One region of the Streptomyces sp. NPDC050619 genome, then DNA from elsewhere that is predicted to be linked to it. Evidence: riboswitches for the same ligand, from Rfam matches in the RefSeq annotation. Region 1 holds a riboswitch; each other region holds the start of a gene.
The links. Region 1 has a riboswitch for thiamine pyrophosphate ahead of thiO (glycine oxidase ThiO). Riboswitches for the same ligand answer to the same signal wherever they lie in the genome.
Positions count from the first base shown of each region.

Region 2: it holds a riboswitch for thiamine pyrophosphate, as region 1 does, so the genes downstream of both, AB0I77_RS36740 (thiamine ABC transporter substrate-binding protein) here and thiO (glycine oxidase ThiO) in region 1, are expected to answer to the same signal.
Region 3: it holds a riboswitch for thiamine pyrophosphate, as region 1 does, so the genes downstream of both, thiC (phosphomethylpyrimidine synthase ThiC) here and thiO (glycine oxidase ThiO) in region 1, are expected to answer to the same signal.

Region 1 covers NZ_JBFAIR010000024.1:128,006-138,292, forward strand. Annotated here, with positions in the region: gene thiE (thiamine phosphate synthase) at 1-31, opposite strand, end outside; gene AB0I77_RS33640 (Rv2175c family DNA-binding protein) at 145-510, opposite strand; gene AB0I77_RS33645 (FAD-dependent oxidoreductase) at 624-1,874, opposite strand; TPP riboswitch at 2,009-2,120, shown strand; gene thiO (glycine oxidase ThiO) at 2,118-3,311, shown strand; gene thiS (sulfur carrier protein ThiS) at 3,308-3,508, shown strand; gene AB0I77_RS33660 (thiazole synthase) at 3,512-4,306, shown strand; gene pknB (Stk1 family PASTA domain-containing Ser/Thr kinase) at 4,487-6,415, shown strand; gene AB0I77_RS33670 (deoxyribonuclease IV) at 6,459-7,337, shown strand; gene AB0I77_RS33675 (sulfite oxidase-like oxidoreductase) at 7,355-8,002, opposite strand; gene bfr (bacterioferritin) at 8,177-8,656, shown strand; gene AB0I77_RS33685 ((2Fe-2S)-binding protein) at 8,653-8,904, opposite strand; gene AB0I77_RS33690 (class II 3-deoxy-7-phosphoheptulonate synthase) at 9,086-10,287, opposite strand, start outside.
Region 2 covers NZ_JBFAIR010000028.1:140,003-150,289, reverse strand. Annotated here, with positions in the region: gene AB0I77_RS36745 (iron ABC transporter permease) at 1-1,270, opposite strand, end outside; gene AB0I77_RS36740 (thiamine ABC transporter substrate-binding protein) at 1,267-2,346, opposite strand; TPP riboswitch at 2,424-2,529, opposite strand; gene rlmN (23S rRNA (adenine(2503)-C(2))-methyltransferase RlmN) at 2,554-3,660, opposite strand; gene AB0I77_RS36730 (helix-turn-helix domain-containing protein) at 3,744-4,124, opposite strand; gene AB0I77_RS36725 (RidA family protein) at 4,234-4,641, shown strand; gene AB0I77_RS36720 (SRPBCC family protein) at 4,741-5,190, opposite strand; gene AB0I77_RS36715 (phosphatidate cytidylyltransferase) at 5,507-6,754, opposite strand; gene frr (ribosome recycling factor) at 6,754-7,311, opposite strand; gene pyrH (UMP kinase) at 7,442-8,200, opposite strand; gene tsf (translation elongation factor Ts) at 8,411-9,247, opposite strand; gene rpsB (30S ribosomal protein S2) at 9,343-10,287, opposite strand, start outside.
Region 3 covers NZ_JBFAIR010000015.1:86,614-96,900, forward strand. Annotated here, with positions in the region: gene cydB (cytochrome d ubiquinol oxidase subunit II) at 1-226, opposite strand, end outside; gene AB0I77_RS24605 (cytochrome ubiquinol oxidase subunit I) at 247-1,755, opposite strand; gene hisC (histidinol-phosphate transaminase) at 1,948-3,030, opposite strand; gene AB0I77_RS24615 (LacI family DNA-binding transcriptional regulator) at 3,482-4,594, shown strand; gene AB0I77_RS24620 (metallophosphoesterase) at 4,839-5,921, shown strand; gene AB0I77_RS24625 (hypothetical protein) at 6,115-6,978, shown strand; gene thiC (phosphomethylpyrimidine synthase ThiC) at 7,189-8,997, opposite strand; TPP riboswitch at 8,990-9,179, opposite strand; gene AB0I77_RS24635 (YibE/F family protein) at 9,251-10,287, shown strand, end outside.

The DNA of each region.
Region 1 (10,287 bases):
GGGCGCGTGTGGTGGCGGCGGTGTCGGGCATGCGTGTGGCTCCCCGTTGCGGTGTGGTGTCGGTGGCGTACGGGCCGCGGTTGGCCGTGCTCGGCCGGGGCCGTGGCCCTGAGGGTCGCGGCCCGTACGCCGGTGCTGTTCAGCTCAGACGGCGAGCGCCTGGGCGCGGCGCTTCACCTCCGTGCCGCGATTCTCGCTCAGAGCCTGTGCGGGGGTGCCGGGCAGGCTCGGGTCGGGGGTGAAGAGCCACTCCAGCATCTCCGCGTCCGTGAAGCCGTCGTCCCGCAGGAGCGTCAGGGTCCCGGACAGGCCCTTGACGACCTTGTCCCCGTCGATGAAGGCGGCGGGGACGTGCAGCGCGCGGTTCTCGCCACGGCGTACGGCGATGAGCTGGCCGTCCTTGACCAACTGCCGCACACGCGTCACCTCGACGCCGAACTGTTCGGCGATGTCGGGGAGGGTGAGCCAGGCGGGGACGAGAGCATCGATTTTTGCGTCAATCTCGGTCACGGGACAAGCCTGCCATCCCGGACTGACAGTCGGAAGTCAGCGCCGTCCGACCTGGGACGACACACCGCCGTCCGAGGCCGCCGCCACGGAAACGGAACAACGGAACAGCGGAACTACGCCGTCGCCGTCTTCAGCGGCCGCGCCGGGTCGACCAGCAGCTCCGGATCCATCGGTGTGCCCGCCTCGATCAGCCGCCGGCCCTGGGCCAGGTCCCGGGGGCGCCCCACCGCGAGCAGGGCGACCAGACGGTTCTCACGCAGCCAGCAGACCGTCCAGGCCGGGCCGGACGGCTCGCCGCGCCACAGGGTCGTGTCGGCGGACGCGTGGTGGCCGGCGTACTGGACGAAGCGGCCGAACTGCTCGGACCAGAAGTACGGGACCGGGTCGTAGACCGCCGGCGCCTCGCCGATGGCCTCGCCGATGATGTTCGCGGCCACCGTCCGGGGGCCCTGGAGGGCGTTGTCCCAGTGGTGCACCAGCAGCCGCTCGCCATACCTTCCCGAAGGGAACGAGGCGCAGTCGCCGACCGCGTAGACGTCCGGCGCGGAGGTGCGCAGGCGGTCGTCGGCGACGACCTCGCCGTGCGCGCCGAGGGCGATGCCGGAGCCGGCCAGCCAGGCCGTGGCGGGCCGGGCGCCGATGCCGACCACGACGGCGTCCGCGGGCAGCCGGGAGCCGTCGTCCAGCAGCACGGCCCCGGGTTCGACGCGCTCCACGCGCGCGTGCGTACGCAGCACGGCACCCGCGTCGGCGTACCAGGCGGCCATCGGCGCGGCCACCTCGGCGGGCAGCGCGCCCGCCAGCGGCCGGTCCGCGGCCTCGACGACGGTCACCGCGCAGCCGGCCTCGCGGGCGGCCGTCGCGAACTCCGCGCCGATCCAGCCCGCGCCGACGACCACGATGTCGTGCTGCCGGGCGAGCACCGGGCGCAGCCGTTCGGCGTCGTCCAGGGTGCGCAGCAGATGGACACCGGGGACGCCTTCCGCGCCCGGCAGCCGGATCGGTTCGGCACCGGTGGCGAGGACCAGGACGTCGTACGGCACGGGCCCCTCGGCGGTGTCCAGCTCGTGCTCGCCGGGGCGCACGCCCAGCACCTCGTACCCGAGCCGCAGTTCGATGCCGAGCGCCTCGAAGTCCACGTCGAAGGCGGAGCCCTCGGCCTTGCCCAGCAGCACCGCCTTCGACAGGGGCGGCCGGTCGTACGGCTGATGGGGCTCCGCGCCGACCAGCGTCACGGTCCCGGTGAAGCCCTGTTCCCGCAGGGCGACCGCGGTCTGCACCCCGGCCATGCCCGCGCCCACGACGACGACACGCCGTGGCGTGGAGTCTCCCGGTTCCTGCCGTTCCTGCGTCTGCTCGCTCACCTGATCACCATAGCCAGCTGATGATCCGTCAGTCTGCGGCCGGGCTCAGTGACCTGTTCCACACCACGTGCCCCGCCGGTATGACGACAGGCTCCCTTACAGAGGTGCGGAACCAAGAGTTAGGGTGGCCGACGTAGAGCACTCGCGGGAGCCCGGACGGACCGGGCTGAGAGGGAGGCTGGCGGCCTCCGACCGTACGAACCTGATCCGGGTCATGCCGGCGAAGGGAGGGGCTGGACGCCCATGTCGCATACGCCCGAGTCATCAGGCAGCCCAGACACGTCAGGCACGTCAGACGTCCTTGTCATCGGGGGCGGAATCATCGGCCTGGTCACGGCTTGGCGGGCCGCGCAGCGCGGGTTCGGCACGGCCGTGGTGGACCCCGAACCGGGCGGCGGGGCCGCCCAGGTGGCGGCCGGGATGCTGGCCGCCGTCACGGAACTGCACTACGGCGAGCAGACCCTGCTCGGCCTGAATCTCGCCTCGGCCCGCCGCTATCCGGACTTCGCGGCCGAGCTCACCGAACTCACCGGTCACGACCTCGGCTACCGCCGGTGCGGCACGCTCGCGGTCGCGCTGGACGCCGACGACCGTGCCCATCTGCGTGAACTGCACGCGTTGCAGCGGCAGTCGGGCCTGGAGTCGGAGTGGCTGTCCGGGCGGGAGTGCCGGCGCCTGGAGCCCATGCTCGCGCCGGGCGTGCGCGGCGGGCTCCGCGTCGACGGGGACCACCAGATCGACCCGAGGCGGCTGGCTCGCGCGCTCGTGGCCGCCTGCGAGCGGGCGGGCGTGGTCTTCCACCGGTCGTGGGCCGAGCGGCTGTCCGTCGTACGGGAGCGAGCGGCCGGCGTCGTCACGCGCGAGGGCGCCGCCCTGGGCGCCGGGCAGGTGGTGCTGGCCGGGGGCAGCCTCAGCGGGCGGCTCGCGGGTGTCCCGGAGGACGTACTGCCGCCCGTACGGCCCGTGAAGGGACAGGTGCTGCGGCTGACCGTGCCGCAGCGGTACGCGCCGTTCCTGAGCCGGACCGTGCGCGCCGTGGTGCGTGGCAGCCACGTCTACCTGGTGCCCCGGGAGAACGGCGAGCTCGTCGTCGGCGCGACCAGTGAGGAGCTGGGCTGGGACACAACGGTGACCGCGGGCGGCGTGTACGAGCTGCTGCGGGACGCCCATGAGCTGGTCCCCGGGATCACGGAACTGCCCCTGACGGAGACCCGGGCCGGTCTGCGCCCCGGTTCCCCCGACAACGCGCCGCTGCTCGGCCCGACCGAGCTGGACGGCCTGCTGCTGGCCACCGGGCACTACCGCAACGGCGTGCTGCTCACGCCGGTCACAGGCGACGCCATGGCGCACGCCCTGACCACCGGTGACCTCCCGGAGGAGGCCCGCCCCTTCACACCCAAGCGCTTCAGTACCGCCCTCACGGAGCAACCCGTATGAACATCTCGGTCAACGGCGAGCGCCAGGAGGTCTCCCCCGGCACCGCCCTCGACACGCTCGTCAACTCCCTCACCGCGGCGCCCTCCGGGGTGGCCGCCGCGCTCAACGAAACCGTCGTCCCGCGCGCGCAGTGGCCGACGACGCCCCTCTCCGAGGGAGACCGCGTCGAAGTCCTCACCGCCGTCCAAGGAGGCTGACCCATGGCCGACGACCCCTTCGTCCTCGGTGGTACGTCCTTCACGTCCCGCCTGATCATGGGCACCGGCGCGGCGCCCAGCCTGGAGGTGCTGGAGCGCGCCCTGGTGGCCTCCGGCACGGAGCTGACCACGGTCGCGATGCGGCGCGTGAATCCTTCCGTGCACGGTTCCGTTCTGTCGGTGCTGGACAAGCTCGGCATCCAGGTGCTGCCGAACACCGCCGGCTGCTTCACCGCGGGTGAGGCCGTCCTCACCGCCCGCCTCGCGCGCGAGGCGCTCGGAACGGACATGATCAAGCTGGAGGTCATCGCCGACGAGCGCACGCTGCTGCCGGACCCCATCGAACTGCTGGAGGCGGCCGAGACGCTGGTCGACGACGGGTTCACGGTGCTGCCCTACACGAACGACGACCCCGTGCTGGCCCGCAAGCTCCAGGACGTCGGCTGTGCGGCGATCATGCCGCTGGGCTCGCCGATCGGGTCCGGGCTCGGTATCCGCAACCCGCACAACTTCCAGCTGATCGTGGAGCACGCGCGCGTGCCGGTGATCCTGGACGCGGGCGCCGGTACAGCCTCGGACGCGGCGCTGGCGATGGAGCTGGGCTGCGCGGGGGTGATGCTCGCCTCGGCGGTGACACGGGCGCAGGAGCCTCAGTTGATGGCCGAGGCCATGAAGCACGCGGTCGAAGCGGGGCGGTTGGCCCGGCTGGCGGGCCGGATACCCCGGCGTCACTTCGCGGAGGCGTCGTCTCCCGCGGAGGGCCTGGCCGCGTTGGATCCGGAGCGGCCTGCCTTCTGACCGGTCGACGGCCGCGGCGTCGAGGTTGCGGCTTCGTGGCCGCAGCTACCTGGTCGTGGCTTCGACGTTACGGCTTCGCCGTTGCGGCTTTCGTGTTTTGCGTCACAGCTCGGCTGCAGTCCCACCCCGATCTCACCGGAACCGGCGGGGCTGTCAGCGGCGGCTCGTACACTCACCTGCGTGGATACGACCCTTCAGGACCCCCTCGTCGGGCAGGTGCTCGACGGCCGCTATCGCGTCGACGCGCGGATCGCGGTCGGCGGGATGGCCACGGTCTACCGGGCGGTGGACACCCGCCTGGACCGCGTGCTCGCGCTCAAGGTGATGCATCCCGCGCTCGCGGTGGACGGGGAGTTCGTCGAGCGGTTCATCCGGGAGGCGAAGTCCGTCGCCCGGCTCGCACACCCGAACGTCGTACAGGTCTTCGATCAGGGCGCCGACGGGTCGTACGTCTACCTCGCCATGGAGTACATCGCCGGATGCACCCTGCGCGACGTACTGCGCGAGCGCGGGGCACTCCAGCCGCGCGCCGCCCTCGACATCCTGGAGCCGGTCCTGGCCGCGCTCGGCGCCGCGCACCGCGCCGGGTTCGTGCACCGGGACATGAAGCCGGAGAACGTGCTGATAGGAGACGACGGCCGGGTCAAGGTCGCCGACTTCGGGCTCGTACGCTCCGTGGACACGGTCACCCACACCACCGGCACCGTGCTCGGCACGGTGGCGTACCTCGCACCCGAGCAGATCGAGAGCGGCACCGCCGATCCCCGCGTCGACGTGTACGCGTGCGGTGTCGTCCTGCACGAGATGCTCACCGGCGAGAAGCCGCACGACGCCGACTCCCCGGCGGTCGTGCTCTACAAGCACCTCCACGAGGACGTTCCGCCGCCCTCGGCCCGGGTGCCGGGGCTGGCGTACGAGCTGGACGAGCTGGTCGCGTCGGCGACCGCCCGCACCCCCGACATCCGCCCGTACGACGCGGTCGCGCTGCTCGCCCAGGTGCGGGACGCGCGCTCCGCGCTCAGCGCGGACCAGCTGGACCTGGTGCCGCCGCAGGCGCTCGCCTCGGCGCACGACAACGGCGACGACCGTACGAGCGTGATCCCGCGCTCGCTCACCGTCCCCCGGCTGCTGCCGGTCAACGACGACGAGCCCGAAAACGGGTTCCACCGCACGAGCCGACTGGAGTCCGAGCCGCCCCCGCCTTCGCGCCGCCGTGCCCGGTCGCCCCGCCTTGTCGTCACGATCGTCGCCGCGGTGCTGCTGGTCCTCGGCGTCGGCGCGGGCGTCTGGTACATCAACTCCGGCCAGTTCACCCAGGTCCCGGCGCTGCTGGAGAAGACCGAGGCACAGGCCCGGGACCGGCTGGAAGCGGCCGGCCTCGAGGTCGGCCAGGTCAAGCACGCCTACAGCGACACGGTGAAGCGCGGCACGGTCATCAGCACGGACCCTGCACCGCGCACCCGGATCCGGGACAACGACCCCGTGGCGCTCACCATCTCCGACGGCCCGGAGACGGTGAAGGTGCCCGATCTGGAGGGCCGACGGCTGGACCAGGCCAAGATCCTGCTGAAGCAGCGGGGCCTGGAGCCGGGCATGGTCACCCGGGCCTTCAGCGACGAGGTCACCAAGGGCGCCGTGATCTCCACGGACCCGACGGCCGGCATCGAGCGGCGCGCCGGCTCGGCGATCGCGCTGACCGTCAGCAAGGGCAGCCCGGTGGACGTCCCGGACGTCACCGGCGAGGACCTGGCCGACGCGCGGGCCGACCTGGAAGAGGCGGGCCTGAAGGTGGAGGTCTCCGCCGAGGAGGTCAACTCCTCCGAGGTCGACAAGGGCCAGGTCGCCCAGCAGACGCCGCCGGACGGCACCCAGGCCGCCGCGGGCGACACGGTGACGCTGACGCTGTCCAAGGGCCCGGAGATGGTCGAGGTCCCGGACGTGGTCGGCGACAGTGTCGACGACGCCAAGGCGACCCTGGAGGCCGCGGGCTTCGAGGTCGACGAGGACCGCGGCCTGCTCGGCCTGTTCGGCGACACCGTCAAGAACCAGTCCGTGAAGGGCGGGAAGACGGCCCCCAAGGGGTCGACGATCACCCTCAAGATCCGCTGACCGGGGTAACGGGGCGGACCGGGCCGCATGACACCCTGAACACGTGAAGAGTCAACAACCCGGCCCCGCCCGCAACCCCGTCGGCGGCCACGTCCCCGTGGCCGGCGGTCTCCACTCCGTGGGCCTGTCGTACGCCCATGACCTGAAGGCCGAGACCGTGCAGGTCTTCGTCGCCAACCCGCGCGGCTGGGCCACGCCCGCCGGAAACCCGCGGCAGGACGAGGAGTTCCGCGCGGTGTGCGCGGCCGAGTCGATCCCGGCGTACGTCCATGCGCCGTACCTGATCAACTTCGGTTCGCACACCGAGGCGACCGTGGAGAAGTCCGTGGAGTCGCTGCGGCACTCGCTGCGGCGCGGGCGGGAGATCGGCGCGCTGGGCGTGGTCGTGCACACGGGCAGCGCGACCGGCGGCCGGGAGCGGTCCGTGGCCCTGAAGCAGGTACGGCAGCGCCTGCTGCCGCTGCTCGACGAGCTCACCCACGAGGACGACCCGTATCTGCTCCTGGAGTCGACGGCCGGGCAGGGCGCCTCGCTGTGCTCGCGGACCTGGGACTTCGGGCCGTACTTCGAGGCGCTGGACGCCCATCCGAAGCTGGGTGTGTGCCTGGACACCTGTCACATCTTCGCGGCCGGGCACGACCTGACCGGGCCGGCCGGCATGCACCAGACGCTGGACCTGCTGGTGGACACGGTCGGCGCGGGCCGGCTGAGGCTCATTCACGCCAACGACTCCAAGGACGTGGTCGGCGCCCACAAGGACCGGCACGAGAACATCGGTGCCGGTCACATCGGCGAGGACCCGTTCCGGGCGCTGATGACCCACCCCGCCACGGCCGGCGTACCGCTGATCATCGAGACGCCCGGCGGCAAGGAGGGACACGCGGCGGACGTGGAGCGGCTGAAGAAACTCCGGGACGGCTGAGCCGCAGCCCGATGCCCTCAGAGGTCGGGGCCGTCCCCGGGCGCCTCCTGGTAGGAGTAGCGCTCTTCCCGCCAGGGGTCGCCGACATTGTGATAGCCGCGCTCCTCCCAGAAGCCGCGGCGGTCGGCGGTCATGTACTCCACGCCGCGGACCCACTTGGGGCCCTTCCAGGCGTACAGATGGGGGACGACGAGGCGGAGCGGGAAGCCGTGCTCCGCCGTCAGCAGTTCGCCGTCCTTGTGCGTGGCGAAGATCGTGCGCTCGGACGCGAAGTCCGACAGGCGGAGATTGGAGCTGAATCCGTATTCGGCCCACACCATCACATGAGTGACCGCGGGCGCGGGCGGGGCGATCTCCAGGATCGTACGGGCGGGAATGCCGCCCCACTCGGCGCCCAGCATGCTGAATTTCGTGACGCAATGAAGATCACTCACTACCGTGGTGTACGGCAGGGCCGTGAACTCCTCGTGGTTCCAGCAGTGTTTCTCGCTGTCCGCGGTGGCGCCGAAGACCCGGAACTCCCAGCGTTCGGGCCGGAACTTGGGGACCGGACCGTAGTGCGTGACCGGCCAGCCGCGCTGCACTCGCTGCCCCGGCGGAAGCTCGGAGTGTACGGCTCCTGAAGAATCGCGTTCTCCCGATTCGCGTTCCACCGGCTGACCCATGTCTCCATCCTGACAGACCTGGGGCAGTGCACATGACCAACCCCCACTCAATTCGGGCAATTAGAACTAAGCCTGCACTTACTAACTAAGTGAAGACTTACTGGACGATCTTCGTCGCCGAGTGCAATCATGCGGCGCAACCTGCCAGTTTCCCCCGTGGAAGGAGCCTCTGCGATGCAGGGCGACCCCGAGGTCATCGAATTCCTCAACGAGCAGCTGACCGCTGAGCTGACCGCGATCAACCAGTACTTCCTGCACGCGAAGATGCAGGAGAACTTCGGCTGGACGAAGCTCGCGAAGTACACGCGGCACGAGTCGATCGACGAGATGAAGCACGCGGAAGTGCTCACCGACCGGATTCTCTTCCTGGAGGGCCTGCCGAACTACCAGCGGCTCTTCCATGTGCGCGTGGGGCAGACGGTCCGGGAGATGTTCGAGGCCGACCGGCAGGTCGAGGTCGAGGCGATCGACCGGCTCCGGCGCGGTATCAAGGTGATGCGCGAGAAGGGCGACGTCACCTCCGCGAACATCTTCGAGTCGATCCTGGAGGACGAGGAGCACCACATCGACTACCTCGACACCCAGCTGGAACTCCTGGAGAAGCTCGGCGACGCGCTCTACATCGCGCAGCTGATCGAGCAGCCGGAGAGCTAGGCGGCTTCCTCGAGCTGCGCGAGCGCGGGTTTGCCCTCGTCGGCGAGTTCGGTGAGTCCGGCGAGTTCCGGGCGCGCGCACGCGCCCCTGCCCAGCAGCGCCTGAATCCGGCGTACGCACGACCCGCAGTCCGTGCCCGCCTTGCAGGCCGAGGCAATCTGTCGAGGGGTGCAGGCACCGCCCTCCGCGTGCTTCCTCACCTGCGCCTCAGTCACACCGAAGCAGTTGCAGACGTACACGCGGGTCACCTCCCCGATGGAATCGACAAGCCGCCATCCCGATGATCGGTGAGGCTAACCTAACCTTACCCGCCGCATACGTGACGCAAAAGTGGAATGGGGCGCGGATCGCATGTGATCCGCGCCCCACTCCACGCGTGCGTAACAGGTGCTCCCGTCACCGGCCTGCTACTGGCCTGCTACCGGCCTCCTACTGGTCGCGGTACATCTCCGCGACGAGGAACGCCAGGTCGAGGGACTGGCTGCGGTTCAGGCGCGGGTCGCAGGCCGTCTCGTAGCGCTGGTGCAGGTCGTCGACGAAGATCTCGTCGCCGCCGCCCACGCACTCGGTGACGTCGTCACCGGTGAGCTCCACGTGGATGCCGCCCGGGTGGGTGCCCAGGCCCTTGTGGACCTCGAAGAAGCCCTTGACCTCGTCGAGCACGTCGTCGAAGCGGCGGGTCTTGTGGCCGGAGGCCGCCTCGTAGGTGTTGCCGTGCATCGGGTCGGTGATCCAGGCCACCGTCGCGCCGGAGGCCGTGACCTTCTCGACCAGCTCGGGCAGCTTGTCGCGGACCTTGTCGGCGCCCATGCGGACGATGAAGGTCAGCCGGCCCGGCTCGCGGTCGGGGTCGAGACGCTCGATGTACTGAAGCGCCTCCTCGGCCGTGGTCGTCGGGCCGAGCTTGATGCCGATCGGGTTGCGGATCCGCGAGGCGAACTCGATGTGCGCGTGGTCCAGCTGCCGGGTGCGCTCACCGACCCACACCATGTGCGCCGAGACGTCGTACAGCTGCCCGGTGCGCGAGTCGACCCTGGTCAGCGCCGACTCGTAGTCGAGCAGCAGCGCCTCGTGCGAGGAGTAGAACTCGACGGTCCTGAACTCCTCCGGGTCGGCCCCGCAGGCGTGCATGAAGTTCAGCGCCTGGTCGATCTCGCGGGCGAGCTGCTCGTAGCGCTGCCCGGAGGGGGACGACTTCACGAAGTCCTGGTTCCAGGCGTGCACCTGGCGCAGGTCGGCGTAGCCACCCGTGGTGAAGGCGCGGACCAGGTTCAGCGTGGAGGCCGAGGCCTGGTACATCCGCTTCAGGCGCTCGGGGTCCGGGATGCGGGCGGCCTCGTTGAAGTCGAAGCCGTTGACCGAGTCGCCGCGGTACGTCGGCAGGGTCACGCCGTCACGGGTCTCGGTGCCCTTGGAGCGCGGCTTGGAGTACTGCCCGGCGATCCGGCCCACCTTGACGACGGGCACGGACGCGGCGTACGTGAGCACGGCGCCCATCTGGAGGAGCGTCTTCAACTTGTTGCGGATGTGGTCGGCGGACACCGCGTCGAAGGCCTCGGCGCAGTCGCCGCCCTGGAGAAGGAACGCCTCTCCCTTGGCGACGGCTGCCATCCGGGCGCGCAGCTGGTCGC
Region 2 (10,287 bases), on a different contig from region 1:
CGACCAGCGCCTGGGCCAGCGGCACCAGGATCCAGGAGGACCTGAGGTCGAGCGGCGGCTCGTCGAGGGCGATCAGGAAGCCGAATCCGACGGTCACCGCGGACACGCCCAGCGGCAGCATCAGCAGCGCGTCGAAGCCGCGCACGAACCGGCCCGCGTCCCGCCGCGTCAGCGCGGCCGCGGCGAGAGCGCCGATCGCCACGGCGATGGCGGTGGCGGTGGCGGCGTACTGCAGTGAATTGCCGATCGCCTCGATCGGCGGGACGAGGAAGATCCCGCTGTCGTCACCGGTCAGCGCCCGGTAGTAGGCGAAGTCGGGCGCGTCGAGGGACCGCTGCACCAGCACGGCGAGCGGCAGCAGCAGGAGTACGGCGATGGTGACCAGGACGCCGGTCAGCAGCGCCCACTGCCCGGCCCCGCGCGGCCGGCGCGCGGTCGCGGACGCGTCCACCAGCTTCAGGGCGGTCTCCCGGCGCCGTACGGTCCACGCGTGCACGGCGAGGACCGCGCCCACCGCGACGAACTGGATCAGCGTCAGCACGGCGGCCGTGGACAGATCGAAGATCTCCGAGGTCTGCCGGTAGATCTCCACTTCGAGGGTCGAGAAGGTCGGCCCGCCGAGGATCTGCACCACGCCGAAGGACGTGAAGGTGAACAGGAAGACCATCAGCGCGGCGGCGGCCACGGCGGGGCCGAGCGCTGGCAGGGTGACCTTCCGCCAGGCTTTCAATGCGGACGCGCCGAGCATCCGCGCGGCCTCCTCCTGGCGCGGGTCGAGCTGCGCCCAGAGCCCGCCGACCGTCCGTATCACCACCGCGTAGTTGAAGAAGACGTGCGCGAGCAGGATCGCCCACACGGTGGTGTCCAGCCGTACGCCCCACAGCTCGTCCAGAAGCCCGCCGCGGCCGACGAGCGCCAGGAACGCCGTACCGACGACGACCGTCGGCAGCACGAAGGGCACGGTGACGACGGCCCGCAGGATCTGCTTGCCGGGGAAGGCGAAGCGGGCGAAGACATACGCGCCGGGCAGGGCGACCAGCAGGGTGAGCGCGGTGGAGGCGAGTGCCTGCCAGGTGGTGAACCACAGGACGTGCCGGATGTCGGACTGCGTCAGTACGTCCGCGATCCGCCCGAGCTGCCAGGTCCCGTCGACCTTCAGACCGCGCGCGACGATCGCGGCGACGGGGTAGGCGAAGAACACCGCGAAGAACGCGACGGGCACGGCGATGAGCCCGAGCCGCGCCGCGTTCCCCTTGAAGCGCGGGGTCACTTCAGTACGAGCGAGGTCCACGACTTGACCCACTGGTCACGGTGGTCGGCGATCCTGGCCGGGTCCATGGTCTCGGGATCCTTGGCCTGCGGCCCGTACTTCGCGAACTCGGCCGGCACCTGGGCGCCCTCCCGCACCGGGTAGACGAACATGTTGAGCGGCATGTCCTCCTGGAACTCCTTGGTGAGCAGGAAGTCGAGGAACTCCTTGCCGCCCTTGGCGTTGGCGGCGTTGCTCAGCAGGCCCGCGTACTCGACCTGGCGGAAGCAGGTGCCGGCGGCGACGCCCGTCGGCGCGGTCGTCGGCTTCGGGTCGGCGTAGATCACCTCGGCGGGCGGCGAGGAGGCGTAGGAGACGACGAGCGGCCGGTCGGCGCCCGCCTTCTTGCCGGCGGAGGAGCCGGAGAACTCCTCGTTGTAGGCCTGCTCCCAGCCGTCGACGACCTTCACGCCGTTGGCCTTGAGCTTTGTCCAGTAGTCCGACCATCCGTCGCCGCCGTACTTGGCCGCGGTGCCGAGCAGGAAGCCGAGCCCGGGCGAGGAGGTGGAGGCGTTCTCGGTGACGAGGAGGTTCTTGTACGCGGGCTTGACCAGGTCGTCGAAGGAGGCCGGCGGGGTCAGCTTGTGCTTGCTGAAGTACGCCTTGTCGTAGTTGACGCAGATGTCGCCGGTGTCGATGGGCGTGACCCGGTGCTTGTCCTCGTCGACGCGGTACTCCGGCTCGACCTGGTCGGAGCCCTTCGCCTCGTACGACTGGAACAGCCCGTTGTCGAGCGCCCGTGACAGCAGGGTGTTGTCGACGCCGAAGAAGACGTCGCCCTGCGGGTTGTCCTTGGTGAGGATGGCCTTGTTGACTGCCTGCCCGGCGTCGCCGTCCTTGAGGACCCTGACCTTGTAGCCGGACTTCTTCTCGAAGTCGGCGAGGACGCTCTTCGACACGACCCACGAGTCGTGGCTGACGAGGGTCACGGTCTTGGAGCCGCCGCCGCTCCCGCTGTCGGACGATCCGCACGCCGACAGCGTGACAGCGCAGCCCAGGCCGACGGCCACGGCCGCGAGCTTCTTGGTGGTGCTCACCGATTTCCTCCTGGCTGACCAGGAAGAGACGCTGCCCTGCCCGGGACCTGAGACGGTTCCCGGGCAGGGCACAACAGCTTGAGTGATGACCGAACTTCCTACCCAGAATGACCTGGGCAAGGTTCAGAGGGTCTGCGGTCTGTCCCGCACTCTCAGCGCTGTGGCGCTCCCCTGTCGGAATATGAATATGTACTTACGCGGGCCACACTACCGCTCGGTCGCGGCGAGCTGACCGCACGCCCCGTCGATCTCCTGTCCACGGGTGTCCCGGACCGTGACCGGCACACCATGGGCCGCGATGGCCTCGACGAACGCCTTCTCGTCCTCGGGACGGGAGGCGGTCCACTTCGACCCCGGCGTCGGGTTCAGCGGGATCAGGTTGACGTGCACGGGCTTGCCCCTGAGCAGCCGCCCGAGCCGGTCGCCCCGCCATGCCTGGTCGTTGATGTCCCGGATCAGCGCGTACTCGATGGACAGCCGGCGCCCGGACCGCTCCGTGTACGCGAAGCCCGCGTCCAGGACCTCGCGCACCTTCCACCGCGTGTTCACGGGGACGAGGGTGTCGCGCAGCTCGTCGTCGGGGGCGTGCAGCGAGATGGCGAGCCGGCACTTGAAGCCCTCGTCGGTGAAGCGGTTGATCGCCGGGACGAGTCCGACCGTCGAGACGGTGATCCCGCGCTGCGAGAGCCCCAGTCCGTCGGGCTCGGGGTCGGTGAGCCGCCGGATGGCACCGACGACCCGGTTGTAGTTGGCGAGGGGCTCGCCCATGCCCATGAAGACGATATTGCTCAGCCGCGCCGGACCGCCGGGAATCTCGCCGTCCCTCAGGGCCCGCATACCGTCCACGATCTGGTGCACGATCTCGGCGGTGGACAGGTTCCTGTCCAGGCCCGCCTGGCCGGTGGCACAGAACGGGCAGTTCATCCCGCATCCCGCCTGGGAGCTGATGCACATGGTCACCCGGTCCGGGTAGCGCATGAGCACCGACTCGACGAGCGTCCCGTCGAACAACCGCCACAGCGTCTTGCGTGTGGTGTCCGCGTCGGTCGACAGATGCCGCACGACGGTCATCAGCTCGGGAAGCAGCGCCTCCTGAAGCTTCTGCCGCGAGCCGGCCGGGATGTCGGTCCACTGCTCCGGATCATGCGCGTACCGCGCGAAGTAGTGCTGCGACAGCTGCTTGGCGCGAAACGGCTTCTCGCCGATCGCGGCGACGGTGTCCTTGCGCTCACCGGGGGTGAGATCGGCAAGGTGCCGCGGCGGCTTCTTGGCTCCGCGGGGGGCGACGAAAGTGAGTTCTCCGGGTGCAGGCATAACCCTCCCAGTGTCGCAGATCGCTCGGTGTGCCCTGCGGGCCGAGCCTGTCCGTGCATCCACGCAGGAGCGTGCTGTCGGCGTCAGGCCTCGAAGCGGCGGCGGGCAGCCTCTATGTGACCGAGGTAGGTATGGGTCCAGTCGCACATTCCATCGACCGTTGCGCGCAGGCCCTGGCCCGGCTCGGTGAGGATGTACTCGACCCGGGGCGGCACCGTGGGGTGCACGGTGCGCTCGACCAAGCCGTTGCGCTCCAGCATGCGCAGGTTCTGGGTGAGCATCTTGTGGCTGATGCCCTCGATCTCGTTGCGCAACTCACTGAAGCGCAGCGTGCGTTCACCGAGAGTCTCGATGATCAGGAGCGCCCACTTGTTGGCGACGTCGGAGAAGATCTCCCGTGCCAAGGAGTCCGCGCGACTCAGATCCGCGTCCTCGGGTGAGCCGCTGTACTGCTTGGTCACCATCAGGTTCCCCAGTCACTGAAAAGTGCGTTCTTCCACGTCAGCGCTTACTCTCCTACGGTTTCCGAGTAACCACAAGAGAGCGAGTGCTCACGACAAGGAGGCGGACAGCATGGCCCTCACCCTGGTGAACCCCAGCGGATTGCCCGAAATCGATGTCTACCGGCAGGTGGCGATCGCATCCGGATCGAAGCTCGTCTTCATCGCCGGACAGGTCGCCTGGGATGCCCAAGGGGTCACGGTAGGCGAAGGTGACCTCGCCGCTCAGGTCGAGCAGTGCTACCTCAACATCGGCACCGCCCTGGCCGAGGCCGGCGGCTCCTTCGACGACGTGGCGAAGCTGACCGTCTACGTCGTCGGCTGGACCCCCGACAAGATGCCCACGCTCCTGGAGGGCATCGCCCGGGCCGCCGCGAAGCTGGGAGTCACCCCGGTTCCGCCGGCCACACTGATAGGCGTCGCGGCACTGGACGTCCCCGACCACCTGGTCGAGATCGAAGCCACCGCGGTCCTCGACTGAGGTGATCTTCCGGCGCCTCCCGGACGCGTCCTCCCCCGGACGCGCCCCCATGAGCGGGACCCGGTCGCCCCGCTCGTGAGGCGTTCTACCGCTGGAGTACTAAGCGGTCCGCTGCTCCAGCCGCTCCTTGAGCAGCTGCTCGTCGCGCGGCAGCTCCTTGCGGAGCTGCGGGCGGACGACGAGGGGGACGAGGACCTTGCCGAGGCCGTGCCCTTCGAAGTCGATCTCCAGCGTCACGCGGGAGCGCCGCCCCTCGTCGAGCGGCTCGATCTCGCCGTGGACGCGCGGCCTGACGGGACCGTCGACACCGTGCAGCCCCCAGCTGTGCGGCGGGGTGTGCTCGGTGAACTCCACGGTCATCAGCCTCTCGCGGCTGCCGATGCGCCGGGTGACCCGGACCCGGGAGCCGGTGTGCAGCGGCCCCTCGTCGAGCCGGTCCGCGCGCACCGCGCTCAGCTGCCATTCCGTCAGGTGAGAGGGGTCCGTGACATACGCGTAAACCTCGTCGGGGCTGCGGTCGACGTCGATCACTTCTCGGATGGCGGACATCGCGCCCTCCTTCCAGGGCGACCCCCTTCGAGAGCCCGGTTGGCCCCCTTTGGGGGCTTACACCGGAATCGTCCCACTCGGCCGCCCGCAAGGCCATCGCCCGCGCCTTCGCCCGCTGATGCAAGGAGCCCCCGCCTCGGCAGGGGCTCCAAACGACGAGACCGAGATCAATCAGCCGGACGCGACAACGTTCACCGACTCAGCAGCCACACACCACCGGCCCCGTCGGCGGCAACGCATCCAGCCGACCCATGCTGTATCGATCGACCCATGCTGTATCGATTCGCCGCCACCACGGCGCGGCGCCGTGCCCCACTCAGCCAGACCCCACGAAGACGACAAACAGCAACCACACCACCGGCGCCGTCGGCAACAACGAGTCCAAGCGATCCATGATGCCGCCGTGCCCCGGCAGCAGCGTGCCCATGTCCTTGATGCCCAGGTCCCGCTTGATCATCGACTCGCCGAGGTCGCCCAGCGTGGCGGTGGCCGCGACCGCGAAGCCCAGCAGCAGCCCCTGCCACCAGGTGCCGTCGTCGATCAGGAACTCCATGCACAGCGCGCCCGCCACCATCGCGAAGGTGACCGCTCCGAGCAGGCCCTCACGGGTCTTGCCGGGACTGATGCGCGGAGCGAGCTTGTGCTTGCCGAAGCGCCAGCCGACGGCGTACGCGCCGGTGTCGCTGACGACGGTCAGCAGCAGGAACGTCAGGACACGGCGCGCTCCGTCGTCGGCCGCGAGCATCATGGCGACGAACGTGGCCAGGAACGGGACGTAGAAGGCCGCGAAAACACCCGCCGTGACGTCCCTGAGATAGCCCTCCGGCGGCTCCGTCATGCGCCAGACGAGCACGGCCAACGCGGTGAGCGCCATGGCGACCCACGCGCCCTCGGCACCCCGGACATAACCGGCCACGACCATCGCCGCACCGCCGAGCGCCAGCGGCACCAGCGGCGCCTTGATGCCCTTGCGCTCGTCCAGCCGCCGGGTCAGCTCCCACAGGCCCACCACGACGGCGACCGCTATGACGCCGATGAACATGGCCTTGACGAAGAACAGCGACACGACGATCACCGCACCGAGCCCGACACCGACCCCTATGGCCGCACTCAGGTCCCGGCCCGCGCTCTTCTTCTGCGGCGCGGGTGCCGGCTGCGAGGCGTCGGACATGGGCTCCGGATTCTGCGGCGGCGCCTGATAGGGCGGCTGCGCCTGCCGCAAGTCGTCAGGGCCGTAGGACGGGGCCTGCGGCGGGTCGTACGAGTTGTGCGGGTTGTTGTGCTGGGCGTACGGGTCGTGCGGCGGAGTGCGCTGGGTGTCGTACGGCTGAGTCTGCGGCGTCTCGTCGCGGAACAAGGGGCCGCTCACCCGAGCGGCCCCCCGGTCGTCATCCTGGTCTCCGCCATGCGCGGGCACCTCGGGCACGATGGGCATGGGGCGAGTGTGCTGCGCGTCATGCGCATCGTACGTGGGACCCGCCGGGGCAGCCCCCTGGACAGGCCCCTGGTCGGACGGCCCCCAGTACCCGGCTTGTGACGGCGCCCTCCAGGAAGAGTCGTTCATCAGACCTCGAGCAGCTCCGCTTCCTTGTGCTTGAGGAGTTCGTCCACCTGGGCGACGTACTTCGCGGTGGTGTCGTCGAGCTCCTTCTCCGCGCGGCGGCCCTCGTCCTCGCCGACCTCGCCGTCCTTGATCATCTTGTCGATGGCGTCCTTGGCCTTGCGGCGGACGGCGCGGATCGAGATCTTGGAGTCCTCGGCCTTGCTCCGGGCGACCTTGATGTAGTCCCTGCGGCGCTCCTCGGTCAGCTCGGGGAACACCACTCGGATGATGTTGCCGTCGTTGCTCGGGTTGACGCCCAGATCGGAGTCGCGGATCGCCTGCTCGATGTTGCGCAGCGCGCTCTTGTCGAACGGGGTCACGACCGCCATGCGCGGCTCCGGCACGGAGAACGAAGCCAGCTGGTTGATCGGCGTCGGCGCGCCGTAGTAGTCGGCCACGATCTTGTTGAACATCGCCGGGTGCGCACGGCCGGTGCGGATCGCGGCGAAGTCCTCCTTGGCGACCACGACGGCCTTCTCCATCTTCTCCTCGGCTTCGAGGAGGGTCTCTTCGATCACCACTTGCTCCTGCGTGTCTTGAGTAGGCCCGGCTGCGGTTCCTTGGTGGGGGCGGCGGCCGGCTGCGTCGCGTCTTCTTTCTGCACGTTTCCCGACCGGCAGGACATTGTCCATCCCCCGGTCAGGCTCATCAGCCCTGGCTGCCTTGCTCACCCACAAGCGTGCCGATCTTCTCACCCTTCACGGCGCGCGCGATATTGCCCTCTGCCAGAAGCTCGAAGACCAGGATCGGGAGCTTGTTGTCACGGCACAGCGTGACGGCGGTGGCGTCGGCGACCTTCAGGTCGCGCGTGATGACCTCGCCGTAGCTCAGGGAGTCGAACTTGACGGCGTCCGGGTTGGTCTTCGGGTCGGAGTCGTAGACCCCGTCGACGCCGTTCTTGCCCATCAGCAGCGCCTCGGCGTCGATCTCCAGGGCGCGCTGCGCGGCGGTGGTGTCGGTGGAGAAGTACGGCATGCCCATACCGGCGCCGAAGATGACCACGCGGCCCTTCTCCAGGTGGCGCACGGCGCGCAGCGGGATGTACGGCTCGGCGACCTGTCCCATGGTGATGGCGGTCTGCACCCGGGACTGGATGCCCTCCTTCTCCAGGAAGTCCTGGAGGGCGAGGCAGTTCATGACCGTGCCGAGCATGCCCATGTAGTCCGAGCGGGCCCGGTCCATGCCGCGCTGCTGGAGCTCGGCACCGCGGAAGAAGTTGCCGCCACCGATGACAACGGCGATCTCCGCGCCGTCGCGCACAACGGCCGCGATCTCGCGGGCCATCTTGTGCACCACGTCGGGGTCGACACCCAGGCCCCCGCCACCGGCGAAGGCCTCTCCCGACAGCTTCAGCAGAAACCGTCCGCGTACTTTGCCGTCGTCGCTCTTCTGGGCCTTGGTGGTCATGGATCCCGCCTCTTTCACGTGGTGCACATGCGAAGAAGGCCACTGCCGATGGGGTGTCGTTCGCATCCCATGCGCGGCAATGGCCTCCTCGTCAGATCTGCTGTCGTCCGCTACGCGCGTGTGCGTGGCGGCATCCGCCGACGAAACGGACGACTGCTGTCGACCCTAGCGGGAATCCGCCGGGGATCGCGCGTCGATCGCGGTACGGACTCAGATGCCGACCTTGATGCGCGTGAAGCGCTTCAGGGTCACACCGGCCTCGTCCAGAACCTTCTGGACCGACTTCTTGTTGTCCAGCGCGTACGGCTGGCCGAGCAGCGTGGCGTCCTTGAAGAAGCCGTTGACGCGCCCCTCGACGATCTTCGGCAGGGCGGCCTCGGGCTTGCCCTCGGCGCGCGTGGTCTCCTCGGCGACACGGCGCTCGGCCTCGACGATCTCGGCCGGCACGTCCTCCTTGGAGAGGTACTTCGGCGCGAAGGCGGCGATGTGCTGCGCGACGCCCTTGGCGATCTCGGCGTTGGGCTTGTCGAGCTCGACGAGGACACCGATCTGCGGCGGCAGGTCAGGCATCGTGCGGTGCATGTACGCCGTCACGTAGCCGTCCGAGAACACCGCGAAGCGATCCAGGACGATCTTCTCGCCCAGGGTGGCGTTGGCCTCGTCCACGAACGCCTGGACGGTCTTGCCGGCCTCGATCTCGGAGGCGAGCAGGGCCTCCAGGTCGGCCGGGGAGGTCTTGGCGACGTGCTCGGCGATCGCGCCCGCGACAGCCTGGAACTTGTCACCCTTGGCGACGAAGTCCGTCTCGCACTTCAGCTCGACGAGGACACCGGAGGAGTTGTCGTCGGCGATGACGGAGACCACAGCGCCGTTCTCGGCGGAGCGGCCCTCGCGCTTGGCGACGCCCTTCTGGCCCTTGATACGGAGCGCTTCGACAGCCTTTTCGACGTTGCCATCGGCCTCGTCCAGCGCCTTCTTGCAGTCCATCATGCCGGCGCCGGTGAGCTCGCGGAGCTTCTTGACGTCGGCGGCGGTGTAGTTCGCCATGATTCCTGGAATCTCTTTCGAAGTCTGAAGATCTACGGGCTGAACGGCGGGGGCTTGGTGGGCCCCCGCCGTTCGCGACCCGAAGGGGTAAGGGGTCAGGCCTGCTCGGCGTCCGCGGCCGGAGCCTCAGCGGCGGGAGCCTCGGCAGCAGCGGGAGCCTCGGCGGGCGCTTCAGCGGCAGCGGGGGCCTCGGCGGCCGGAGCCTCAGCGGCAGGGGCCTCGACAGCGGCCTCGGCCGGCTTCTCGGCCTCGGCTGCGGCCGGAGCCTCAGCGGCCTCCTCGGAGTCCGCCTTCTTCTCGCCCTCGAGCAGGTCGCGCTCCCACGCGGCCAGCGGTTCGCCCGCGGCCTTGTCGCCCTTGCCCTCGGTGGCGACACCGGAACGGGAGATGAGGCCCTCGGCGACCGCGTCGGCGATCACACGGGTGAGCAGCGTGACGGAGCGGATCGCGTCGTCGTTGCCCGGGATCTTGTAGTCGACCTCGTCGGGGTCGCAGTTGGTGTCGAGGATGGCGACGACCGGAATGTTGAGCTTCCGGGCCTCACCGACCGCGATGTGCTCCTTCTTGGTGTCCACGATCCAGACGGCGCTGGGCACCTTGGACATCTCGCGGATACCGCCGAGGGTCTTCTCCAGCTTGGCCTTCTCGCGCGAGAGCACGAGAAGCTCCTTCTTGGTCAGACCGGACGCGGCGACGTCCTCGAAGTCGATCTGCTCGAGCTCCTTGAGGCGCTGCAGACGCTTGTAGACGGTCGAGAAGTTGGTGAGCATGCCGCCCAGCCAGCGCTGGTTGACGTAGGGCATGCCGACGCGGGTGGCCTGCTCGGCGATGGCCTCCTGCGCCTGCTTCTTCGTGCCGACGAACATGACCGTGCCGCCGTGGGCGACGGTCTCCTTGACGAACTCGTAGGCGCGGTCGATGTACGACAGCGACTGGAGCAGGTCGATGATGTAGATGCCGTTGCGCTCCGTGAAGATGAAGCGCTTCATCTTCGGGTTCCAACGACGGGTCTGGTGACCGAAGTGGACGCCGCTTTCCAG
Region 3 (10,287 bases), on a different contig from region 1:
CGTACCAATCGGGGAAGGCCGCGAACGTCGAGCCGGCGGCCGTGAGCAGCCACACCTCGTTGCCGTCCCAGACGGGCCCGATGGTGTTGATCAGCACCCGCCGCTCGGGCCGGTCACGAGCCAGCAGCTTGGTGAGGATGCCGACCCCGAAGTCGAAGCCCTCCAGGAAGAAGTAGCCGGTCCACAGGAAGGCGATGAGGACGAACCAGACGTCGTGAAGTTCCATGACTGTGCAGCTCCCTTGGCCTAGTACGAGAAGGCCATCGGCTTGTCGGCGTCACGGGAGTCGCCGCCGATCTTCGTGGGCGGGTTGCGGTCGGCCTCCGAGAGCTCCGGCGGGCCGGCCTTGACGTACTTCGCGAGCAGCCTGACCTCGACGACGGCGAGGATGGCGTACAGGGTGGTGAAGACGATCATCGAGGTGATGACCTCGCCCTGGGAGACCGTGGGGGAGACCGCGTCCCGGGTCTGCAGGACGCCGTAGACCACCCAGGGCTGACGGCCCGTCTCGGTGAAGATCCAGCCCCAGGAGCTGGCGATCAGTGGGAAACCCAGGGTCCAGATCGCGATGCGCCAGTACCACCGGGTGAGCGTCGGACCGAGCGCCTTGTTCTTGAAGAGGACCAGATGCGGCACCTCGTCCTCGCCGACCCTCAGGTGCTGGGACAGCAGGAACTTCTTGCGGGTCAGCCAGAGTCCGGCCAGCCCGATGGCGAAGGACGACATGCCGAAGCCGATCATCCAGCGGAAGCCCCAGTAGGCGACCGGGATATTGGGCCGGTAGTCGCCGGGCCCGAACTTCTTCTGCTCGGCCTTGTTGACGTCGTTGATCCCGGGGACGTACGAGGTGAAGTCGTCCTTGGCCAGGAAGGACAGCAGTCCGGGGATCTCGATGGCGACCGTGTTGTGGCCGGCTTCGACATCGCCGTAGGCGAAGACGGAGAACGGCGCGGGCGACTCGCCGTCCCACAGCGCCTCGGCCGCCGCCATCTTCATAGGTTGCTGCTCGAACATGACCTTGCCGAGAGTGTCGCCGCTGACCGCGGTGAGCAGGCCACCGACGACAACGGTGACCAGGCCGAGCCGCAGCGAGGTCTTCATCTCGCGGATGTGCTTCTTGCGGAGCAGGTGGAAGGCAGAGATGCCGACCATGAAGGCGCCGCCGGTGAGGAAGGACGCGGTGAGGGTGTGGAAGGCCTGGGTGAGCGCGGTGTTCTGGGTCAGCACGAGCCAGAAGTCGGTGAGCTCGGCCCGCCCCTTCGCCTCGTTGATCTTGTAGCCGACGGGGTGCTGCATCCACGAGTTGGCCGCGAGGATGAAGTACGCCGACAGGATCGTCCCGATCGAGACCATCCAGATGCAGGCCAGATGGATCTTCTTGGGCAGCTTGTCCCAGCCGAAGATCCACAGGCCGATGAAGGTCGACTCGAAGAAGAAGGCGATCAAGGCCTCGAACGCGAGCGGGGCGCCGAAGATGTCACCGACGAAGCGCGAGTAGGCGGACCAGTTCATGCCGAACTGGAACTCCTGCACGATGCCGGTGACCACGCCCATGGCGATGTTGATCAGGAAGAGCTTGCCCCAGAACTTGGTCGCCCTGAGGTACTTCTCCTTCTCCGTGCGCACCCACGCGGTCTGCAGACCGGCCGTGAGAGCGGCCAGCGAGATCGTCAGGGGGACGAAGAGGAAGTGGTAGACGGTGGTGATGCCGAACTGCCAGCGCGCCAATGTCTCCGGCGCCAGGGCCAGGTCCACGTCGTCAGTCTCCTTACGTCGCCGTGGTACAGCGGCAGCTTGCCCCTTATGTCACGCACATCATGGGAGTAACCGGGACACGCTTGTGAACGCGTTCACATTCACAAGCAATTATGACGTACCTATTTTCGGCACACGAAGGGGGGTCCCCCTCGGAAGGGAGACCCCCTTGGCAGGACCGGTACCGAGCCCCTACAGCAGCTCCTTCCGGAACCCTTCCGCCACCTTCAGAAAGATGTCGTTCGCCTCGTTCTCCCCGACCGTGACCCGCACACCCTCACCCGGGAACGGCCGGACCACCACGCCGGCCTGTTCGCACGCCGCCGCGAACGCGACCGTGCGCTCCCCCAGCCGCAGCCACACGAAGTTGGCCTGGGTCTCGGGCACCGTCCAGCCCTGGCCGCGCAGCCCGTCGACCACGCGCGTGCGCTCGCACACCAGCGAGCCGACCCGGCCGAGCAGCGCGTCCTCGGCACGCAGCGAGGCGATCGCCGCGTCCTGTGCGAGCTGGCTCACACCGAAGGGCACCGCCGTCTTGCGCAGCGCCGCCGCCACCGGCTCGTGGGCGATGGCGAAGCCGACGCGCAGACCCGCGAGGCCATACGCCTTGGAGAACGTGCGCAGCACGCAGACGTTCGGCCGGTCCCGGTACAGCTCGACACCGTCAGGCACCTCGGCATCGCGAATGAACTCGCGGTACGCCTCATCCAGCACGACGAGCACATCACCGGGCACCCGGTCGAGGAAGCGCTCCAGTTCCGCTCGCCGGACGACGGTGCCCGTCGGGTTGTTGGGGTTGCAGACGAAGATCAGCCGGGTCCGGTCGGTGATCGCGTCCGCCATGGCGTCGAGGTCGTGCACATCGCCCGGCGTCAGCGGCACCTGCACCGACGTCGCCCCGCTGATCTGCGTGATGATCGGGTACGCCTCGAAGGACCGCCAGGCGTAGATGACCTCGTCACCGGGTCCGGAGGTCGCCTGGATCAACTGCTGGGCGACGCCCACCGAGCCGGTGCCGGTGGCCACGTGGGAGAGCGGCACGGCGAAGCGATCGGACAGCTCGCTCATCAGGACCGTGCAGGCCATGTCGGGGTAGCGGTTGAACGAGGCGACCGCGGCCGTCACGGTCTCCATCACACCGGGCAGCGGCGGATACGGGTTCTCGTTGGAGGACAGCTTGTAGGCCACCGGACCGCCGGCCGCGGCCGGCTTGCCCGGCTTGTAGGTGGGGATACCCTCCAGCTCGGCGCGCAGCTTGGGGCTCGTCTCGCTCACCGCAGTCCTCCTCGCGACCACCGGCGGCCCATCATCACCACCGGCTTCCAATACTCCTCACCTTATGAGGATTCGGCGCCGCTGCGTACAGGCGAGGAGCGACCTGGTTCCGCCGAGAGCGCGGGCCCCTCTGTCCCATCGGCTGTCCCATCGGCATCAAGCGCATCACCGTACGAAGGCAGACGAATCGGGGGGCGCGGCCACATATATCTATGCGCCGGTGGCTCGCGCCGTGGCGCGCATCCCTCGTGCAGGTGAGTTGAGACCTCTTCGAAACATCGGTGACTTGGCAGGCCGGTGCACGCCGACAAGTCACGTCCTGTCATTGCAACGTCCAACTGCCTTGTTTTCCAAGGAAATTGACCCACTATGACCTTGCAGAAACGTGCCTGTCAATGCGCGCATATGCGTCCGCCCTACCCCACCGCATGAGCCCTACTATCGGCTCGCCATGACAGCAGCAGGGAAGCACCAGGTGAGCCGCGCGGAAACCTCACGTCGAGGCAATCGGCCGGGCCGGGCGGGCATCAGAGACGTCGCCGCCGCCGCGGGAGTCTCCATCACGACCGTCTCCGACGCTCTCAACGGAAAGGGTCGGCTCCCGGATGCCACCCGACGCCATGTCCGCGAGGTCGCCGACCGGCTGGGCTATCGTCCGTCGGCCGCCGCCCGCACGCTCCGTACCGGCAAGTCGGGACTCATCGGCCTGACCGTGACGACGTACGGGGATGAACCTTTCACCTTCACCGAGTTCGCGTACTTCGCCGAGATGGCCAGGGCCGCCACCTCGGCCGCGCTCGCCCGCGGCTACGCCCTCGTCATCCTCCCGGCGACCTCCCGCCACGACGTGTGGTCGAACGTCGCGCTCGACGGGACGGTCGTCATCGATCCGTCCGACCAGGACCCAGTCGTCAGCGAACTGGTCCGCCAGGGTTTACCGGTCGTCTCCGACGGCCGCCCGGCCGGGGTGCTCCCGGTCACCGCCTGGGTCGACAACGACCACGAGGCCGCCGTCCTCGGTATCCTCGACCACCTGGCCGACGCCGGCGCCCGCCGCATCGGCCTGCTGACCGGGACCAGCACCGACACGTACACCCACCTGTCGACCACCGCATACCTGCGCTGGTGCGAGCGCGTGGGCCAGGATCCGGTGTACGAGGCCTATCCGGCGCACGATCCGTGCGCGGGCGCCGTCGCCGCCGACCGGCTGCTCGCCCGCCCCGACCGCCCCGACGCCGTCTACGGCCTGTTCGACCCCAACGGCACCGACCTGCTCGCCGCCGCCCGTCGCTACGGACTGCGCGTCCCGGACGAACTGCTTCTGGTCTGCTGCAGCGAGTCCACCGTGTACGCCAACACCGAACCGCCCGTCACCACGCTCTCCCTCAAACCGCGCCGCATCGGCACGGCGGTGGTCCAACTCCTCATCGACGCCATCGAGGGGGTGGCATCGGACCAACCAGTCGAGCAGGTGATACCGACCGAACTGATCGTGCGTACCTCGTCCCAGCGACGTCCGCCGCGCACGACGGTCAGTCCGCCGCGGTCGCCCGAGGAGAAGTAGGGCGAGGGCGGCCGAGGAGGGGTAAGCGCGTTCCGTGGGGCGGGGCAAGGGCGGTCACCCAGCGGTCGAAGCCCTGCCCAATCGGGGCGAAAGCCGCGATGAACTGGAGTCTTGCTCCGATTCACCACCCCTGGGTCATCACACGGCGCGATCCACATTCCTATGATGGGCGCACGACACCGCGGGCCGCTGCGACCAGGCAGTCCGAAGCGGTGCAGATGCGGCGCGATGGTGGAGGGGTCTGATGACTCAGGGGGCCGGTCAGGGACCCGAGGTGGAGCGTACGGCGACGCTGCGCGACTTCCGGGTACCCGCGTACGTCCACGAGACCGGGCCGTACCCCCATGGCATGCCCACCGGCGAGGCCGTCAGGCCCGTCGAGGAGCCGGTGGACCACCCGGAGGGGTACACGCCCACCCAGCGGGACCTGCCCGTCATCAAACGGGGCGACACGCCTCAGGCGGCCGTCGATCCCGCGCCCGTCCCGGCCCCGCAGCCGACGGCCGGCCCCGGGCCCCTGTACGTCGTCGGAGATGTGCACGGCTATCTCGAAGAGCTGACGGCCGCCCTCCAGGAGCAGGGGCTCATCGACACCGCGGGCCAGTGGTGCGCGGGCACCGCCCGGCTGTGGTTCCTCGGCGACTTCACCGACCGCGGCCCGGACGGCATCGGCGTCATCGATCTCGTGATGCGGCTGTCCGCGGAGGCCGCCGCGGCCGGCGGCTACTGCAAGGCGCTCATGGGCAACCACGAGCTGCTGCTGCTCGGCGCCAAGCGGTTCGGCGACACGCCCGTCAACTCCGGTGCGGGCACCGCCACCTTCCAGGCGGCCTGGCTGCTCAACGGCGGCCAGAAGACCGACATGGACCGCCTCCAGGACCACCATCTCCAGTGGATGGCCCGCCTCGACGCCATGGAGGAGGTCGACGGCCATCTGCTCGTCCACTCCGACACCACCGCCTACCTCGACTACGGCGACTCGATCGAGGCGGTCAACGACACCGTCCGCGAGACGATCACGCGCAACGACGCGGACGAGGTGTGGGATCTGTTCCGCAAGTTCACCAAGCGCTTCTCCTTCCGCGATGAGGGCGGCGCCGACCACGTACGCTCCCTGCTCGATACGTACGGCGGCACTCGGATCGTTCACGGTCACAGCCCCATTCCGTACTTGCTGGGCGAGGTCGGCTCCGAAGACGGCGAGGACACGGCCGGTCCCGTGGTGGAAGGACCACATCTCTACGCCGACGGGCTCGCCATCGCGATGGACGGCGGAGTGACCATGGCCGGAAAACTGCTGGTCCAGCAACTTCCACTGGATATCTGAGCGTTCACGGGGCAGGCGTCCCCCCGTGGCGGACCGACCGGCGACAACGCTGGCCAGAGGGCATTTTCGGTAAACCCCCTGTCACCGCGTGCCGTCATCGCTCTACCATCGGCTTATCCGTAGCAGGCTCCCCTCCGTTTCTGCCCGACGGCTCGTCAGCGTGCGAGCCACAAGCCCTACGGAGCATCGGGGGATGCACATGAACAGCGTTCCGCAGCACCTGCTGAGCGAGGACCGCCAGGAATACGAGCGGATCCTCGATGAGGCGCTGCGCTCCGCACCACAACGCCCGGAACTGGCCGCTGTCGGACAGCGGCTCAACACCGAACAGCTGCGCACCATGGCGCTCAACGCCACCGCACTCATCACGGCGGCCGCGGCGACCGAGTACCAGCACTACGTCAAGGTCCGCGAGGAACTGCGCCGGCCGGCGCCGTCCACCCCGTCGTCCACGCGCGAAACCGGCTCCGCGGAGCCGGGCACGAGCGCGATGGGGCTCGCCGCCACCATGGGTGAGGTCGCCGAGACCGCCGGCGCGGGCGCCATCGCCGTCGTCGCGGTCCTGGCACCCGTCCTCGCCGGAACCGCCGCGGCGATCTTCCTGCTCGTGGGCTACATCCTCAAGATGCTCGACCCCGAGCCGGCCTTCGCCCAGACCATGCTCACCACCGGATGGGTGTTCGGGGCCGTGACCGCGGCCGCGATCCTCGTCGCCGCCGTCGGACTGCTTATCACCGCCCTGCGCAACCGGCCCTCGCTCGAAGCCGGCCCGTACGGCGAGATGAGCGCGGAGGTGACCCAGGCCAGGGAAGCCTGGCACGAGGCACTGCTGGAGCGCGGCCTCCTGCCGTTCCTGCGGGAGGCACTCGCCGATCCCGGCAGCGCCGCACTGCACCGTGCGACACCGCCGGCGTCGACCAGTCGTATGCCGCACCTCGGCTACGACCGCCCGGGATTCAGCAGCCCGGACGACGGCGGCCGCGGCTCGCGCCCCAGGTTCACGAGCCCGGACTACAGCAGCCCGGAGTTCGGGGGGCCGGACCACAAGCCGGAGTAACCCCTCGGCTTGCGCCCCCACCCAGGGGAGCGCAAGCCGAAGACCCGGCCTTGGGCCGTCCGTTGGGTCCGTTGCGTCCGTTGCGTCCGTTGCGTCCGTTGCCAGGACGCTCAGGACATCGGAGTCCGTCACCGGCGATCAGCCCAACGATCAGCCCGATGCCGATCCAGTCCGTCGGCGATCAGTCCGCCGGCGATCAGGTCATCGCCGTCAGTCCGCGATCGGCAGATACACCCGGTTCCCGCTCTGGGCGAACTCCTTCGACTTCTGGAGCATCCCCTCAGCGACCTCCTCAGCCGTCGCCCCGGCAGCCGCTGTACCGCCGAACTGCTTTGTGATGCTTTGGCTAATCTTCATCGAGCAGAACTTCGGCCCGCACATCGAGCAGAAGTGAGCCGTCTTGGCGGGTTCGGCCGGCAGCGTCTCGTCGTGGAACTCCCGTGCCGTGTCCGGGTCGAGGGCAAGGTTGAACTGGTCCTCCCACCGGAACTCGAAGCGGGCGTCGGACAGTGCGTCGTCCCACTCCTGTGCACCTGGGTGCCCCTTGGCGAGGTCGGCCGCGTGGGCGGCGATCTTGTAGGTGATAACGCCGGTCTTGACGTCGTCACGGTTGGGCAGGCCCAGGTGCTCCTTGGGCGTGACATAGCAGAGCATGGCCGTGCCCCACCAGGCGATCATCGCGGCACCGATGCCGGAGGTGATGTGGTCGTACGCCGGAGCGACGTCCGTCGTCAGCGGCCCGAGCGTATAGAACGGAGCTTCATCACAGATCTCCTGCTGAAGGTCGATGTTCTCCTTGATCTTGTGCATCGGGACGTGGCCCGGGCCTTCGATCATCGTCTGTACGTGGAAACGCTTCGCGATCCGGTTGAGTTCCCCGAGCGTGCGCAACTCCGCGAACTGCGCCTCGTCATTGGCGTCCGCGATCGATCCGGGCCTGAGGCCGTCGCCGAGCGAGTACGTGACGTCGTAGGCGGCGAGGACCTCGCAGAGCTCCTCGAAGTTCTCGTACAGGAAGCTCTCCTTGTGGTGCGCGAGGCACCAGGCGGCCATGATCGAGCCGCCGCGGGAGACGATGCCGGTCTTGCGGTTGGCCGTCAGCGGTACGTACGGCAGGCGCACGCCCGCGTGGACCGTCATGTAGTCCACGCCCTGTTCGGCCTGCTCGATGACCGTGTCCTTGTAGATCTCCCAGGTCAGCTCCTCGGCCCTGCCGTCGACCTTCTCCAGGGCCTGGTAGAGCGGGACCGTACCGATGGGAACGGGGGAGTTGCGCAGCACCCACTCGCGGGTGGTGTGGATGTTGCGGCCGGTGGACAGGTCCATGACCGTGTCGGCGCCCCAACGGGTCGCCCAGGTCATCTTCTCCACCTCCTCCTCGATCGAGGAGGTGACCGCCGAGTTGCCGATGTTGGCGTTGACCTTCACCAGGAACCGCTTGCCGATGATCATCGGCTCGATCTCCGGGTGGTTGACGTTGGCGGGCAGCACCGCGCGCCCCGCTGCGATTTCCTCGCGTACGACCTCCGGGTCGACGTTCTCCCGGACGGCCACGAACTCCATCTCGGGCGTGATCTCCCCGCGACGTGCGTACGCGAGTTGGGTGACGGCCTTCCCGTCGTGGCTGCGACGCGGCTGCCGGGGCCGTCCCGGGAACACCGCGTCGAGGTTCCTGAGTCCCCCGCGCGGCGAGGTGTGCTTGATCCCGTCGTCCTCGGGGCGGACCGGACGGCCCGCGTACTCCACGGTGTCGCCGCGGGCGACGATCCAGTTCTCCCGCACCGGCGGCAAGCCCCTGCGGACATCGGTTTCGACGAGTGAATCGGTATACGGGCCTGACGTGTCGTACAGCGTGACCGACTGCCCGTTGGTGAGGTGCACCTGACGGACCGGCACGCGCAGATCGGGGCGTGAGCCCTCGACGTACGCCTTGTGCCAGCCGATGGACTTCCCGGTCTCCCCGTCGCTTTCGCTGGAAAGCGGGGTGGAGACAGGCGTGCGTGCGTCCTCGTTGGTCATGAGACCTACTCCCTACGCCGGCATTACCCGGTAACAGGTTCGGCGGTCGACGCAGCGGCTTCCGTCTGCCAACGCTTCGTGTGAAACATCACTCGCTTCAAGCGATGTTTCATGTGAAACATGGCTGGGACGGAGGTCAGCGCCCTCTCAGCCCGGTGCTCCGAGCTCCCGCGTGTACAAAGGTGGCTCCACGCTAGCGGCAATTCGGGCGCGGTGAACAGAGGGCCCCTGTCGTTCTTGCGATGATCGGTCGGTGACCACGACACCTCAGCCCCCGTACCCGCCGCCCGAGCCACCCCGCGGGCCCGGCTCCGGAAACGGCATGAGCCACGGCCGCGGAGACGGCCTTGGCGGCAGCCATGGAGGTGGCACAGGTCCTGGTGGTGAGCACGGCCACGGGCCTGGAGCGGGAGCCGGTGGCGGTGGCAGGGGCGGTGGCGGGCACGGTGACGGACACGGTCACGGTCCCGATGACGGACACGGACCTGGTGGCGGACACGGTCCCGGTTCCAGTGGCGGCCATTCGCACAGTCACAGTCATGGGCCGGCGGCCCCCGTCTCCCGGCACTTGCGCAAGGTCATCGCGGCCATCCTCATCCCGTTCGCCGCCGCGGTGGTGGTCGGGCTCGCGGTGCTGTGGCCCGGTGGTGCCCCGGGGCACGAACGCACGGGTGTCGGCTTCGACCGGCAGACCCAGCAGGCCACGGTCACCAAGGTCACGAGCGTGAGCTGCAAGTCGGTGAACGCCTCGGGAGAGACCCCGACCGGTGACACCTCCACCGCCGAGGGCTCGTCCGCGCAGCAGCAGGCGGACGGCACCTGCAAGCGGGCGACGATCCGGGTCGACACCGGCAAGGACAAGGGCCGTACGTTCACCGAGATCGTGCAGCCGGACCAGTCACGGCAGTTGCACGAGGGCGAGAAGGTCGTGGTCGCCTACGAGCCCTCCGCGCCTAAGGACCTGCAGTACTCGGTCACCGATGTGAACCGCCGACTGCCGATGGCGCTGCTCGCCGGCATCTTCGCGCTCGCCGTCGTGGTGGTGGGCCGACTGCGCGGCGTCATGGCGTTGGTCGCACTGGCCATCAGCTTCATGATCCTCAACTTCTTCATCCTGCCCGCGATCCTTCAGGGCTCGAACCCGCTGGTCGTGGCCGTGGTCGGGGCGAGCGCCATCATGCTGATCGCCCTGTACCTGTGTCATGGCCTCTCGGCCCGGACCTCCGTGGCGGTGCTCGGCACACTCATCTCGCTGGTGCTGATCGGTGTCCTCGGCTCGCAGTTCATCGG